Regions from separate parts of the Nocardia sp. NPDC004260 genome, predicted to be linked through region 2. Evidence: riboswitches for the same ligand, from Rfam matches in the RefSeq annotation. Region 2 holds a riboswitch; the other holds the start of a gene.
The links. Region 2 has a riboswitch for cobalamin ahead of ACWEO7_RS13230 (CbtB domain-containing protein). Riboswitches for the same ligand answer to the same signal wherever they lie in the genome.

Region 1 (7,997 bases), on a different contig from region 2:
TTGCCGGTCACGCGGCGGGAAGAACCGTGTGACCGGTACACCCTACGGCGGCGGCAGCCGCCTCGGCCGGAGCCCGAATCCGGCTGAGGCCGAGGTTGATCCGGTGCCCCCCTCGGCAGGTGAAGGGGGCGCCGGATCAACGATCTACGGGTGGGGTTACCGCACGGCCGCCGCTGCCGCGACCATGTTGCGGAGCGAGGCTTCCACCTCGGTGCGTCCCCTGGTCTTCAATCCGCAGTCGGGATTCACCCATAGACGTTCGACCGGAACGGCTTTCAACGCCGCGCGCAGCGATGTGATGATCTCGTCCACGCTGGGCACCCGCGGGGAGTGGATGTCGTACACGCCGGGGCCGACGCCGAGGTCGAATCCCGCCGCGTTGAGATCATCGAGCACCTCCATGCGTGAGCGCGCCGCCTCGATGGACGTGACATCGGCGTCCAGCCCGGCGATCGCGTCGATCACCTCGCCGAACTCGGAGTAGCACAGATGCGTGTGGATCTGCGTCGCGTCGGACACCCCGGAGGTCGCGAGCCGGAACGATCGCACCGACCATTCCAGGTACCCGGGCTGATCGGCCGCGCGTAGCGGAAGCAGTTCCCGCAAGGCGGGCTCGTCGACCTGGATGATCCGGATGCCCGCCGACTCCAGATCCACGGTCTCCTCCCGGATCGCCAGCGCCACCTGGCGGGCGGACTCGCCCAACGGCTGGTCGTCGCGGACGAACGACCACGCCAGAATGGTCACCGGGCCGGTCAGCATGCCCTTCACCGGCTTGTCGGTGAGCGACTGCGCGTAGCCGATCCACTCGACGGTCATCGGCTCCCGCCGCGCGACGTCCCCGAACAGGATCGGCGGCCGCACGCAGCGCGTCCCGTAGGACTGCACCCACCCGTGCTCGGTCGCCGCGAACCCGTCGAGTTGCTCGGCGAAGTACTGCACCATGTCGTTGCGTTCCGGCTCGCCGTGCACCAGCACGTCCAACCCCAGCTCCTCCTGGAGCGCGATGACGTCCGCGATCTCCTCGCGCATCCGGCGTACGTACTCCGCCCGATCGATCTCGCCCTTGCGCAGCGCGGCGCGCGCCAGCCGGATGGCCGAGGTCTGTGGGTAGGAACCGATCGTCGTGGTCGGCAGCGCGGGCAACCGCAGACGATCCCGTTGCAGTTCCCGGCGTTGTTCGGCGGGCGCGCGGCGGTCGGCGTCGGGCCCGAGCGCGGCGAGCGCGGCTCGCACGCGCGGATCGTTCAGCCGCGGATCCGACCACCGCGACGCCAGCGCCGCCCGCACCTCGGCCAACTCGGCGGCGATCGCCTCCGTGCCCTGGCTCAGCCCGGTGGCGAGCAGGCGCACCTCGGCCACCTTCTCCGCACCGAACGCCAGCCAGGACCGCAGCCGCTCGTCCAACCCGGTTTCCGCGGCCAGCGTGTACGGCACGTGCAGCAGCGAGCAGGAACTCGAAACCGCCACGTGCGCAACGGATCCCAGCAACGTACCGAGGGTGGCCACCGCGCGGTCCAGATCGGTGCGCCACACATTGCGGCCGTCGACGATCCCCGCGACGAGCAGTTTGCCGGCCAGCGCGGGCACGGCGGCCACCGCGGCGACGTCGGCGCCGGCCGTGAAATCGAGGGAGACCCCCTCTATTCCGGTGCTCGCCAGCGCCGTCAGAGCGGCATCCGGTTGCCCGAAGTAGGTCGCGACGAGGATCGCGGGGCGCTCGGCGGCGTCGGCGAGTTCCTCGTAGGTGACCTGCACCAGGTCGATTTCCTCCGCCGTGAGGTCGGTGACCAGCACCGGCTCATCGATCTGCACCCATCCGGCGCCGGCGAGGGCGAGCCTGCGCAGCAGTTCCCGATACAGCGGCAGCAGCTCGATCAGCCGGGCGAGCGCCGAGCCACCGGTCGCCTTCGCCAGTTTGAGGAAGGTGATCGGCCCGAGCACCACCGGCCGCGCGGGCACGCCCAGCTCGAGTGCTTCCCGCAGTTGCGCGAGCAGCTTCTCCGGGTGCAGCGAGAAGGCGGTCTCCGGCCCGATTTCCGGCACCAGGTAGTGGTAGTTGGTGTCGAACCACTTGGTCATCTCCAAGGGCTCGACCGTGTCGGTGCCGCGCGCGGCGGCGAAATACCGTTCCAGCGGGTCCGTGATCCCGGCGACCCGGGGCGGCAGTGCGCCCAGCAACTCGGCGGTGTCGAGCATCTGGTCGTAGTAGGAGAACGTGCCGACCGGAACGGAGTCCAGGCCCGCGGCCCGTAGTTCGGCGAATTGGGCCTGCCGGAGGTCGCGCGCAACGGCGTGCAATTGGTCGGCGTCGATCTTGCCCGCCCAATAGGCTTCGGTGGCCCGCTTCAGTTCGCGCCGCGGCCCCACTCGTGGAAGCCCGAGAACCGTCGCGGTGAACGGCTTTTGCTGTGCAACAGTCACGATGTATCTCCATTGCTGAGGACGAAAACCATCGCCATACGGGCAGGCGGAGAACCCGGTGACATGCCGGTGATGTTCCCGGCGGAGGAGCCCGACACGTCAGCTGGTGATCCGCACGCCCAGTCCACGAGGCGGTGGCCGCCGGGTACGGCGTACCCGGCACGGCTGGCAGGTCTTCGGACTCGCGGGCACCGGCCGTGCGGGCCGGCATACGCCGGAGTGCTCCCGATGGCCGACCTACTGGCCGTCGCTTCCCAAGTCGCCGAACCTTCCGGATCGCTGAACTCAGTGCCTGGTGACGGCGGTCGTTCCTGCATACCGCTGCGGGACAGTCCCGGATTCCCACCGGGTTCCCTCTCACCCGCCGTGACGTCGCCGTACGGGCGGGCTCGACTCCGTGGCGCGACGTCGGGGCTCCATCTCGTCGTGCTGCGGTGAACCAGCTGCCCACTCAGCATAGGACGCGGCCGAGCGAGCACACCGCGAGGCATCTCACACCGGCATTTGCCCGCACTGCTCATTCGTACCGATTCCGCACCTGCCTTCCGTTCCGGCTACCGGCCGGGCCGCCCATGCGGACCCGGATCTGCTCTCGACCGGCTACCAGACCGGGTCACCCGGGATTCACCTTTCCGAACTCGTCGTATGCGTGGTTCGCCTGGTCCGAGGTCGCGAACTCGTGCCAGGCGAGCGCGGCTCGATGCCGGGCCCGGCCCCCGGGGCGGCTGCTCGGCGGCCTCCGCCGCTGGACCCCCGAAACGAACCCCGGCCTCGCGACAGCACACCGATTGCTGTCGCACCGCCCATGTGTCGGCGCTGTGAACGCAACTTCGCAACGGTGCTAGTCGGTCTTGTGAAAAGGTTTGCGAAGGGGGATTCCGTGTCGGTGCGGTTCACGCGGCCGGGTACCTTGGGTCAATGTTCTCGAAAGTCTTGGTTGCCAACCGTGGCGAGATCGCCATCCGCGCCTTCCGTGCGGCCTACGAACTCGGCATCGGGACGGTCGCCGTGTTCCCCTACGAGGACCGTAATTCGGTCCATCGGTTGAAGGCGGCGGAGTCGTACCAGATCGGCGAGCCCGGCCATCCGGTGCGGGCCTACCTGTCGATCGAGGCGATCATCGAGGCGGCCAAGTCGGCGGGCGCGGACGCGATCTACCCGGGATACGGGTTCTTGTCGGAGAACCCGGATCTGGCGGCGGCGTGCGCCCGCGAGGGCATCACCTTCATCGGGCCATCGGCCGAGGTGCTCGAACTGGCGGGTAACAAGGCGCGGGCGATCGAGGCGGCCAAGGCTGCGGGACTGCCGGTGTTGCGTTCGAGCGCACCGTCGTCGGACGTGGAGGAGTTGCTGGCCGCGGCGCGGGAGCTGGAATACCCCATCTTCGTGAAGGCGGTGGCCGGCGGCGGCGGGCGCGGGATGCGCCGGGTCGCCGCGCCCGAACAGCTGCGCGAGTCGATCGAGGCGGCGTCGCGGGAGGCGGAGTCGGCGTTCGGCGACCCGACGGTGTTCCTGGAACAGGCGGTGGTGAACCCCCGCCACATCGAGGTGCAGATCCTGGCTGATCAGCACGGGAACGTGATGCACCTGTTCGAGCGGGACTGCTCGGTGCAGCGCCGCCATCAGAAGGTGATCGAGCTGGCGCCCGCACCCAATCTGGACCCCGCACTGCGAGAACGGATCTGCGCCGACGCGGTCGCCTTCGCCCGGCAGATCGGCTACTCGTGCGCGGGCACCGTGGAGTTCCTGCTCGATGAGCGTGGCAACCACGTCTTCATCGAGATGAACCCGCGCATCCAGGTGGAGCACACGGTGACCGAGGAGATCACCGACGTGGACCTGGTGCAGTCGCAGCTGCGCATCGCGGCGGGGGAGACGCTCGAGCAACTCGGTCTCAGCCAGGACGCCGTGACCATCCGGGGCGCGGCCTTGCAATGCCGGATCACCACCGAGGACCCGGCCAACGGATTCCGTCCCGACACCGGCCGGATCACCGCCTACCGCACACCCGGCGGCGCGGGCATCCGCCTGGACGGCGGTGCGAACCTGGGCGCCGAGATCGGCGCCTACTTCGACTCCATGCTGGTCAAGCTCACCTGCCGGGGCCGTGACTTCGGTACGGCGGTGGCGCGGGCGAGCCGGGCGCTGGCCGAGTTCCGGATTCGCGGCGTCGCCACGAACATTCCCTTCCTGCTGGCGGTGCTGGACGATCCGGACTTCAAGGCGGGCCGGGTCACCACCTCGTTCATCGACGAGCGTCCGCAGCTGCTGACCCTGCGCCGGTCCGCGGACCGCGGCACCAAGATCCTCGACTACCTGGCCGACGTCACGGTGAACAAGCCGCACGGCGATCGGCCGACCACGGTGTACCCGCACGACAAGTTGCCCGCGATCGATCTGAGCGTGCCGCCGCCGGACGGCTCGCGGCAGCGGCTGCTGCGGCTGGGTCCGGAGGGTTTCGCGCGGGCGTTGCGTGAGCAGAAGGCGGTCGGCGTCACCGACACCACCTTCCGCGACGCGCACCAATCGCTGCTGGCCACCCGGGTGCGCACCAACGGTCTGCTGGGCGTGGCGGGGCATGTGGCGCGATTGACTCCGGAGTTGCTGTCGATCGAGGCGTGGGGCGGAGCGACCTACGACGTGGGGCTGCGGTTCCTGTACGAGGACCCGTGGGAGCGGCTGGCGGCCTTGCGTGAGGCGATCCCCAACATCTGCTTGCAGATGCTGCTGCGCGGCCGCAACACCGTCGGCTACACCCCGTATCCGGAGGCGGTGACCCGCGCGTTCGTCTCGGAGGCGACCGCCACGGGTATCGACATCTTCCGTATCTTCGACGCGCTCAACAATGTCGACCAGATGCGTCCGGCCATCGATGCGGTCCGCGAGACCGGTACCGCGATCGCGGAGGTCGCGATCAGCTACACCGGGGATCTGTCGAATCCGGACGAGTCGCTCTACACCCTGGACTACTACCTGAAGCTGGCCGAGCAGATCGTCGACGCGGGCGCGCACGTGCTCGCGATCAAGGACATGGCGGGTCTGCTGCGCGCCCCGGCCGCGACCACGCTGGTCACCGCGTTGCGCAGCAATTTCGATCTGCCGGTGCACGTGCACACCCACGACACCCCGGGCGGGCAGCTGGCCACTTATCTTGCCGCGTGGCAGGCCGGCGCCGACGCCGTGGACGGGGCGAGCGCCGCGATGGCGGGCACCACCAGCCAGCCCGCGCTCTCGGCGATCGTCGCCGCGGCGGCGCACAGCGAGTACGACACCGGGTTGAGCCTGCAGAACGTGTGCGATCTGGAACCGTACTGGGAGGCGCTGCGGAAGGTGTACGCGCCGTTCGAGTCCGGGCTGCCCGCACCCACCGGTCGCGTCTACACCCACGAGATCCCCGGCGGGCAGTTGTCGAACCTGCGTCAGCAGGCCATCGCGCTCGGGCTGGGCGACAGGTTCGAGGAGGTGGAGGCGAAGTACGCCGCCGCCGACCGGCTGCTCGGCCGCTTGGTGAAGGTCACCCCGTCCTCGAAGGTCGTCGGTGACCTGGCGCTGGCGCTGGTCGGCACCGGTGTCGAGGTCGAGGATTTCGCCTCCGACCCGGGCCGCTACGACATCCCGGATTCGGTGATCGGTTTCCTGCGCGGGGAACTCGGCACACCGGCCGGCGGCTGGCCCGAACCGTTCCGCACCAAGGCTCTGGCCGGGCGCGGCGCGGCCAAGCCCGAGACGCCGTTGACGCCCGCGGACGAGAAGGGCCTGTCCGGCAGCTCCGAGGAGCGCCGGGCGACGTTGAACCGGTTGCTGTTCCCCGGCCCCACCGCCGAATTCCTCGCCCACCGGGAGAAGTACGGCGATACCTCCGGGTTGTCGGCCAACCAGTTCTTCTACGGGCTGCGCCGCGGCGAGGAACACCGGGTGCAGTTGGAGAAGGGCGTCACCCTGCTCATCGGTCTGGAAGCGATCTCCGAGCCCGACGAGCGCGGTATGCGCACGGTGATGTGCATCCTCAACGGGCAGCTGCGGCCGGTCTCGGTGCGGGACCGGTCGATCGCCAGCGAGATCCCCGCGGCGGAGAAAGCCGACAAGGCCAACCCCGGCCACGTCGCGGCGCCGTTCGCCGGTGTCGTCACTCTCGCGGTATCCGAAGGCGATTCGGTCGCGGCGGGCGACACCATCGGCACCATCGAGGCCATGAAGATGGAAGCCGCGATCACCGCGCCACGCGCGGGCATCGTCGGCCGCGTCGCCATCGGCTCCGTGCAGCAGGTCGAAGGCGGTGACCTGCTCATCGAACTGGCGGTGCGGGAGTCGTCCGCCGGATGACGAGGATCGTCGCGGGCGCGGCGGGCGGGCGGCGCCTCCGGGTGCCCCCGTCCGGCACCCGCCCGACCTCCGATCGCGTCCGGGAGGCGCTGTTCAGCGCGTTGGACGCCCGGTTGGACTTCGCGGGCGCGCGCGTCCTCGACTTGTACGCGGGTTCCGGCGCGCTCGGGCTGGAGGCGCTGTCGCGCGGCGCCGAGCACGCGTTGCTCGTCGAATCCGACCGGAAGGCGGCGGCCGTGGTTCGCGGCAATATCGCCGACCTCGGGCTGCCCGGCGCCGAATTGCGGGTCGCGACGGTGGCCAGTGTGCTGCAACTGGGCGGGGCGGGCGGCTTCGACGTGGTCTTCTCGGACCCGCCGTACGCGGTGGACAACGCCGCGGTGCTGGCCGACCTGAGCGCGCTGGCCGAGCGCGGTTGGCTGCGTCCAGGGGCGGTGGTCGTGCTGGAGCGTTCGGCGCGTTCGCCCGAAATAGCCTGGCCCGCAGACTTCGTCCCGGCCAAGTCGCGCCGGTACGGCGAAACCCGCATCGAGCTGGCGGAGTTCGATCCGGACGAATAGCGCGCGTGCGGCCACTCGTGCCCGGCCGCGTGCGTCCTGCTAGCGTCGCCTCATGGCAGGAGCACTGTGCCCCGGGTCGTTCGACCCCGTGACCTACGGACACCTCGACGTCTTCACCCGGGCGGCGGCCCAATTCGACGAGGTCGTCATCACCGTCATGATCAACCCGAAGAAGCAGGGCATGTTCACCGTCGACGAGCGCATCGAGATGCTGCGCGAGTCGACCGCGCACCTGGGCAACGTCCGGGCGGAGTCGTGGCAGGGGCTGCTGGTGGACTTCGCCCGCGAGCAGGGCATCACCGCCATCGTGAAGGGTCTGCGCGACGCGGGCGACTTCGGCTATGAACTGCAGATGGCGCAGATGAACAAGAAGCTCTCCGGCGTGGACACCTTTTTCATAGCCACCAACCCGTCGTTCAGCTTCCTGTCCAGCTCACTGGTCAAGGAGGTCGCCGCCTACGGCGGCGACGTCGCCGACATGCTGCCCCCCTCGGTACACAAGCGCCTCCTCGACCGCCTGGCCGAACGCAAAAGCTGACAAACGCAACCGCGAATCCGCCTAGAACACCAAACCGCGTAGGGCCAGGAAGCGCATGCCGCCGACCGCGGCGGTGATCGCCAGGATCGCGACGGCCTGGGCGGCGTCTCCGAGTCCGGGAGCCCACAGACCCAGGGCGGCCAGCCCCGCGG
Region 2 (7,997 bases):
GGATCGGTGGTATTGCTGTCCGGCGAGCCTGGGGTGGGCAAGTCGACGCTGTTGCTCGAGGTGGCGCATCGCTGGGCGGCTCAGCGCGACGAGAAGTCGCTGTACGTCACCGCCGAGGAGTCGGCGGGGCAGGTCCGGCTGCGGGCCGATCGCACCGGCGCGGTGCACGACCGGGTCTATCTGGCGGCGGAATCGGACCTGTCGATCGTGCTGGGACACGTCGAGCAGGTGCGGCCGACCCTCCTGGTGGTCGACTCGGTGCAGACCATGCTCGCCCCGGAGGTGGACGGCGTGATCGGCGGCGTCACCCAGGTGCGCGAGGTGACCGCCGCGCTGACCTCGCTGGCCAAGGCGAGCGGGATCGCGGTGCTGCTGGTCGGGCACGTCACCAAGGACGGCAACGTCGCGGGCCCGCGCACGCTCGAGCACCTGGTCGACGTGGTCCTCCAGTTCGAAGGCGACAAGAACTCCACGCTGCGCATGGTGCGCGGCATCAAGAACCGCTTCGGCAGCGCCGACGAGGTGGGCTGCTTCGAGTTGCACGAGGACGGCATCGCCTGTGTCGACGACCCGTCCGGCCTGTTCCTGCACCATCGAACGGATTCCGTGCCCGGCACGGCGGTGACCGTCGCGATGGACGGCAAGCGTCCGCTGGTCGGCGAGGTGCAGGGCCTGACCGTGAAGACCGAGATTCCGCAGCCGCGCCGCGCGGTGAGCGGCCTGGACTACAACCGGGTCGCCATGGTGCTGGCCGTCCTGCAGAGCCGCGGCCGGGTGTTCCTCGGCAAGAGCGACGTCTACGCCGCGACGGTCGGCGGCATGCGCCTGGTCGAGCCGTCCGCCGACCTGGCCATCGCGCTCGCCATCGCCAGCGCCGAGTCCGACGTCCCGATCCCCCCGGGCTGGGTGATCCTCGGTGAGGTCGGACTCGCCGGCGAGGTCCGCAAGGTAACCGGCCTCAACCGCAGACTGGCCGAAGCCGAACGCCTCGGCTTCACCACCGCCCTGGTGCCCCCCGGCCTCGCCCCGGTGAAAAGCGCCATGAAGATCCACGAGGTCACCGACCTCCGCTCCGCCATCCGCATAGCGGGCCTGCGCAAACTACGCGCCGCCCCCGAAGAAGCCGCGAGCTGATTCGACCCACCCGCGCTCGTGCGACCTACATCCGCCCGGCGGAGAGCGGACTGCCCAACGGCGTACACCGCTCACGTTCCCACCTCACCGCATCTACGCCTTTCGAGCGAAGCGAGACCGAGCATGGTCCACGGCCCGGCTCACGTGTGCGCGGCCGACGCGTACGTCGCGAGAGCACGCACCGGCTAGAACCAGCCCCACAACCCGCGCAGCGGGTAGCGAGCTTCGATACCGACGCACCCAGCGCACCCGACCACGTCTTTCGAGCGAAGCAAGACCGAGCATCCGCCATCCACGGCCCGGCTCGCGTTTGCGCGGCCGCCGCGCAGGCGACAAAGGAGCAAGCAGCAATCGAGCCCAGCTGACAGCCAACGAGCCAGCCACTACAAACCGCGCGCACTGAAAGCGCACTCCGCAACCGACGCGCCCAGCGCACCCCAACCACGTCTTTCGAGCGAAGCGAGACCGAGCATGCGCCGTTCGCGCGAAGGCGCGGCCAATCAAACCCAGCTCAAGCGATGTTGAACGGCTCGGCCATGCTGCGTACCGAGCCCAATTGCGCGACCACGCTGTACGCACCCGGTGGGACTTGCACGCGTTCGCCCGCGCAGTTGGGCTGGGATGTGGTGCCCGACCAGGTCACCGTGAACGCGGCCTGCTCGCCGCGGCTCATCGTGCGGACGTCGGGCTGGCCGTCCGGGTAGCAGTCGGTGCTCGACCACAGGCGCCGCTGGCCGTCGAGTGTGTGCACCGACACCTGTTGCAGGCCGGAACCCATATCGCGAGTGCAGGCCACCGCCGAGATGTTGGTGATGACGATGCCGAACACCGGCTGCTCGCCGGTCTTGTAGGTGGGCTGCTCGACGGTCACCTTGATCGCCAGCGATTGGTCCGGGCACGGGCCAGCCGCGACGCTGGTGGCCGCCGCGGAGGACTTCGGCGCGCCGGACTCGCCCGACGGCTTGGCCGCCGCGTCGGCGGACTTGGTCACGACCGAGCTGGTCCCGGCTGCCGCGGTGTCACCGGGCGAGTCGCCGCCGCGCGCGACCGCGAGCACGACCCAGATCACCAGCGCCAGGGCCACCACCAGGATCCCGATGGCGAACACGCGTCGACGCCAGTAGATCTCCGGTGGCAGCGGTCCATTCGGTTCCAGCACGCCTCAACGGTAAGGGCACCATCGGGCGCATCGTCTCAGGGGCACGGCGTGTCGGCCGCCCGCACCAGCGGGCGACGAGTACATTCCGCCGGCACGCTGGGCCGATGGCGGGCGCGCCGCGGCCTCAGACCACCTCGCCGATGTTGCCCACAACCCGTTGCAACTGCACTTTGCCCTCGGCCAGCTTGTAGGTGACGCAGGCGATGGCGCACTCACCGGTCGCGACCCGCTGCGAGATGATCATCGACCGCTGCATGAGCAGGCGGCTGGTCTCCACCACGTGCCTGGCCTCCATCTCGTCGACGGTGGACAGGCCTTCGCGCCGCCCGACCAGAATGGACGGCGTGACCCGCTCGACCACGCTGCGGATGAATCCGCCCGGCACCTCGCCGCCGTCGAGCGCGTCGATGGTGGCCTTCACGGCTCCGCAGCTGTCGTGCCCGAGCACTACGATGAGCGGCACGTTGAGCACCTGCACCCCGTACTCGATCGAGCCGAGCACCGAGCTGTCGACCACATGGCCCGCGGTACGCACCACGAACATGTCGCCGAGGCCCTGGTCGAAGATCAACTCAGCGGCGACCCTGGAGTCACCGCAACCGAACAGGATCGCGTGCGGGTGCTGGCCGCTGACGAGTTTGGCCCGGTCTGCGGCGCCCTGGCTAGGATGCAGCAGCGCACCGCTGACGAAGCGCTCGTTGCCTTCGCGCAGGGACTTCCAGGCACTGATCGGGTTGGAATCCGGCATACCGACCATTGTGCAGGACGGTGACGGTTACCAGCGAGTTCGGCCGGTTACAGGCGGGCAAATACCGCCTGGCGGCAGTAGTACGGGGATGGTGAGGACAGTGCGGAACGGCGCACCGAACGGCATCGACGCCGACACGTTGCTGGACTGGTACGAGGAGACCGCGCGCGATCTGCCGTGGCGCCGCCCGGGCGTCACCGCGTGGCAGATCCTGATGAGCGAGATCATGCTTCAGCAAACGCCCGTGGTCCGGGTCGAGCCGATCTGGCGGGAATGGGTGGCGCGCTGGCCGGTCCCTTCGGCGATGGCCGCCTCGTCGCAGGCGGAAGTGCTGCGCGCCTGGGGAAAGCTCGGGTACCCGCGCCGTGCGCTGCGGCTGCACGAATGCGCGAGGGTGCTGGCGAGCGAGCACGGCGACGAGGTGCCCGCCGACGTGGAGGTACTGCTCGGGCTACCGGGCATCGGCGCGTACACCGCGCGCGCCGTCGCCTGTTTCGCCTACGGACAACGCGTTCCGGTGGTGGACACGAACGTCCGCCGGGTGGTTGCCAGGGCGGTGCACGGGCGCGCGGAAGCGGGCAACCCGTCGTCGCGCGATCTCCCCGAGACCGAGGCGCTACTGCCGCTGCGGGTCGATCGCGCCGCGGTGTTCTCCGCCGCCCTCATGGAACTGGGTGCGACCGTGTGCACCGCCCGCACCCCCGATTGCTCGCGCTGCCCGCTGCCGAGCTGCGCGTGGGTCACCGCCGGGCGGCCGGTGAGCGAAGTGGTCCGCCGCACGCAGAAGTACGAGGGCACCGACCGCCAGGCGCGCGGTCGGCTGTTGGACGTGCTGCGCGCCGCGAGCGGTCCGGTGGAGCGGGTGCGCCTGGATCTGGCCTGGACTCGCGACCCGGGCCAGCGCGACCGCGCGTTGGACTCGCTGCTGGTGGACGGACTGATCGAACAAACACCCGGCGGGTTGTTCGCACTGGCGGGCGAGGGCGGGACTCCCGGGGCCGACAGCTGAACGCCGAGACGAACTCCTGCCCTAGCTGCCCAGGACCCGCCGGAGGAAGCGCTCGACCTCCGCTCGGTAGCGCTCCGGTTGGTCGTCGTGCACGAGGTGTCCCGCGCCGGGCACCAGGACATAGTCGGCGCCCGGATGGGCGGCGGCCATCTGCCGCATCTGTTCCGGCGGTGTGATGCTGTGCTCGCCCTCCAGCAGCAGGGCGGGCACCCGCACCGCATGCCAGTGCTGCCAGAAATCCCGCGTCCCCCACTCCTCGGAGATGTCGCGGAAAGTGGTGACCGAGCCGTGCAGCCGGTATCCCTCCGGCCCGCGTTCGAAAGAGTTCAGGAAGTATCGCCCGGCGACCGGTCCGAAGAAGGCCAGCACGGCTTCGTCGTCAGGGAACGGCTGCGGCCAGGCCTCGATCATCGCCGCCCAGTGCGTCGCGGTGCGGCCGGTGAAATCCGGCGCGATGTCCTCGATCACCAGCGCCCGCACCCGGTCGGGGTGAGTCGCCGCGAACACCCAGCCGTGCAGCGCACCCATCGAATGCCCGATCACCACCATCGGTTCCGCGATCGCGGCGGTGCCCGCGGCGAGATCCGCGATGAAGGCCTCGGTCGTCAGTTCCTCGGGCGCGGGCCTGCCGTGCCCGGCGGCGTCGAAGGTGTAGACGTGGCCGTGCTCGCGCAGCCAGTCCAGCTGGTCGCGCCAGGTGCGCGCGCTGCCCATCAGTCCGTGCAACAGCAGGATCGGCGCGCCTGCTCCGCCTTCGTCGTGCAACATCGGTTCGACAATACGAGGCACCGAGCATCTGCTCGGCATCAGCCGCTAGCTTGGACACATGGCTGTTGTGAAGATCAACGCGATCGAGGTTCCCGAGGGCGCGGGCCCCGAGCTGGAGAAGCGGTTCGCCCACCGTGCGCACGCGGTCGAGAACTCCCCCGGCTTCCTCGGCTTCCAGCTGCTGCGTCCGGTGGCCGGAGAGAAGCGGTATTTCGTTGTCACCCAATGGGATTCGGAAGAGTCCTTCGCGGCCTGGCGGGACGGACCTGCGCGCGAGGCGCACGCGGGCGAGCGCCAGAAGCCGGTCTCGACGGGTGCTTCGCTGCTCGAGTTCGAGGTCGTGCTCGACGTGGACGCGAAGCCCGCCGACTGAGTCCGGGGCTCACCGCCGGGCAGGCCCGCCTGCCCGGCGACTCGCCCGACGCCGTGGTACGCCCGTGCCGGACCCGGTTGACGCCGAGGGTGTGCGGGTGTCACAGTTCGAAGGACAAACGCGAGGGTGACGCGGTAATTCCGGTGCGATTCCGGAGCGGTCGCGCCACTGTGTTCCACGCACCGAGTCCGGTGCCGGAAAGCCAGACACCGGCACCGTCGCGCCACCACCCTACGGGACGCGTATCCCAAGGAGGACTCGAATGGCCATCGCGCATTCACCCAGCCGGGCAACCGATTCCCTGGCCACCGTGCTCATCACGGTCGGTGTCGTTCTTCTCGCACTGCTCACGCTGTACCTGGTCGGTTTCGACCAGGGCGTCATCTCGCGCAGCGGGATGTACCTGCACGAGCTGATGCACGACGGACGCCACCTGCTGGGGCTTCCGTGCCACTGATCGGTTCGCTCCGAACACTGCTGTTGCGCGGCCTGCTGGCCGGTCTGATCGCCGGACTGCTGGCCGCAACAGTCGGTTATTTCGTCGGCGAACCCAAGGTGGAAGCGGCCATCGCCATCGAGGAAGCGCACAGCGAACACGCCGCGGCCCCTGATGGGCACTCTCACGGCGACCACGCCGAATCTCCTGGCGGGCATTCCCACGGTGACGAGGAAGAACCGCTGGTGAGCCGCGGCGGCCAGAAGTTCGGACAGTTTCTCGCCCTGGGGCTGGCCGGTCTCGCTCTCGGCGCCATCTACGCCTCGGTCGCGCATTTCGCGCGGCGCCACACCACGCTGTCCGGGCCGCGCCTCGCGCTGACGCTCGGTCTGGCCGGTTGGGCCGCGATCGTCGCGGTGCCTTTCTTCAAGTACCCGGCCAACCCACCGGCGGTGGGCGACCCGGACACCATCAACGAGCGCACCCTGCTGTGGGTGGCGGCCGTCGTGCTCGGCATCGTGGCGGTCGGTGCGGCGGTGGCGGCGTTCACCGCGCTGCGCGCACAACTGCCCACCTTCCGGCTGATCGGTGGCGTCGCCGCGTTCGTACTGGTCACCACACTCGGCTACGTCCTGCTGCCCGGCGTGAACGAGGTGAGCGCGGATTTCCCGGCCACCCTGCTGTGGCAGTTCCGGGTGGCGTCGCTGGCCGAGACCGCGACCCTGTGGGCCTGCCTCGCTCTCGGTTTCGCGGCGCTCACCGAGTTCGCGACGCGTACCGATACCCGGGTACCGGTAGCCGCCGCTACCGGGGAGTGATTCGCGTCCGGAAACATTGAGGCAGTGTCGGTCCCATGACCGGCACTGCCTTTTCCGTCCGGCCCGCTTCGCCGCGTGTCCACCCGGGTGGACCGCCGCGCGCCGTCCGCGTCGCGTTCGTCGCGCTGGTCGTCGCGTTGGTCGCGGGTGGCGCCGAGGCGATCACGCGAGCCGTCCGCGCGTTCTCGACTGCCGACGCGGCGAGCCTCGCGATGGGGTTGGGGTTCCGCGCGGCGCTCTACCTTCTGGTGCTGGCCGTCGCGGTGCGCATGACCTACGGTGACCGCTGGGCCCGCCTGCTGATCACCGTCGGCATCGGCGTGTTCGGCCTGCTGTCCCTGATCATCGAGCCGCTGGCCGCGGCCATGTCCGCGAACCAATTGCGCGATCTGGTCCGGGACGCCGCACCCGCGTCCTTGCTGCTCGCGACGTTCCGCACCGTGCATGTCACAGCCGTGCTGATCGCCATCCCGGCTCTCTACACCCGCCGCGCCCGGCGCTACTTCCGCAAACGCTGACCGCGCCCGGCAGTTTCGTGCCCCGCACCTGTCACGGTGCGGGGCACGAAGCCCGCGCGGACTACGCGAGGGCAGCGTCGAGGGTGATGTGGTCGACGCCGGCGAGGGCCTTGCTGACGGGGCAGCCCGCCTTGGCGGCCTCGGCGGCGGCCTGGAAGGCGTCGGCGTCGATGCCGGAGACGCGACCGCGAACGGTCAGCTTGATCCCGGTGATCCGAAAGCCGCCCGCCGGATCGGGTCCGAGGGTCACGTCGGCGGTGACGTCCAGGCTGTCCGGGGAGCCGCCCGCGTTGCCGATCTGCGCCGACAGCGCCATCGCGTAGCACGAGGAGTGCGCGGCCGCGATGAGTTCCTCCGGGCTGGTGGTGCCGTCGGCCTCCTCGGCGGAGCGCTTGGGGAACGACACGTCGTACTTACCGACCCCCGAACTGGCCAGTTCGACCTGGCCCGAACCCTCCTGCAGGGTGCCGGTCCAGGCGGTACGCGCGGTACGTGTGGGCATCACGGTCCTTTCGCCGATGATCGTTTCACGATTCAGCACGAACCTACCCCGGCCGATTCGTCCCGGCCCACCTGTTCGCCGATCGGGTTCGCCCGACGCCCCGCGCACCCGCGCCGCGCGGTAAAGCCGCGGCGCGCCAAACGGATCCGCGCGGAGTTCTACTCCGGATTCGTGATCCTCGCCAGCACTATGCCGCCGAGGATCAACGCCAGGGCCAGCAAGCGCCCCGCACCGAGCGGGTCCTTGTGGACGACGATGCCGAGGGTGATCGCGCCGAGCGCGCCGATGCCGGTGAACACGGCGTAGGCGGTACCCACCGGCAACGTCTGCATGGCGCGCGACAGCAGATACACGGCGGTGACGCCGAGAACGAAGCAGATCAGGGTCGGGACGAGCCTGGTGAAGTTCTCGGTCGGTTTTATGCTCTGCGACCAGACGATCTCCACCACTCCGGCGGCGGCGAGGACTACCCAGTTCACGTCAGTGCTCCCCGGCCAGAGCACGCGCGGCGGCCAGAGCGCGGAGGTAGGAC

Region 1: another riboswitch for cobalamin. It lies ahead of metE (5-methyltetrahydropteroyltriglutamate--homocysteine S-methyltransferase); the one in region 2 lies ahead of ACWEO7_RS13230 (CbtB domain-containing protein).

What each region holds. Positions count from the first base shown of each region.
Region 1 covers NZ_JBSGEZ010000021.1:64,208-72,204, reverse strand. The annotation lists gene metE (5-methyltetrahydropteroyltriglutamate--homocysteine S-methyltransferase) at 157-2,427, opposite strand; cobalamin riboswitch at 2,575-2,804, opposite strand; gene ACWEO7_RS14990 (pyruvate carboxylase) at 3,343-6,747, shown strand; gene rsmD (16S rRNA (guanine(966)-N(2))-methyltransferase RsmD) at 6,744-7,307, shown strand; gene coaD (pantetheine-phosphate adenylyltransferase) at 7,360-7,845, shown strand; gene ACWEO7_RS14975 (GtrA family protein) at 7,867-7,997, opposite strand, start outside.
Region 2 covers NZ_JBSGEZ010000018.1:11,917-19,913, forward strand. The annotation lists gene radA (DNA repair protein RadA) at 1-1,134, shown strand, start outside; gene ACWEO7_RS13205 (hypothetical protein) at 1,646-2,293, opposite strand; gene ACWEO7_RS13210 (carbonic anhydrase) at 2,418-3,041, opposite strand; gene ACWEO7_RS13215 (A/G-specific adenine glycosylase) at 3,130-4,050, shown strand; gene ACWEO7_RS13220 (alpha/beta fold hydrolase) at 4,072-4,818, opposite strand; gene mhuD (mycobilin-forming heme oxygenase MhuD) at 4,877-5,191, shown strand; cobalamin riboswitch at 5,272-5,423, shown strand; gene ACWEO7_RS13230 (CbtB domain-containing protein) at 5,454-5,648, shown strand; gene ACWEO7_RS13235 (CbtA family protein) at 5,639-6,445, shown strand; gene ACWEO7_RS13240 (hypothetical protein) at 6,481-6,963, shown strand; gene ACWEO7_RS13245 (OsmC family peroxiredoxin) at 7,025-7,465, opposite strand; gene ACWEO7_RS13250 (DMT family transporter) at 7,624-7,944, opposite strand; partial or broken gene ACWEO7_RS13255 (FMN-dependent NADH-azoreductase) at 7,946-7,997, opposite strand, start outside.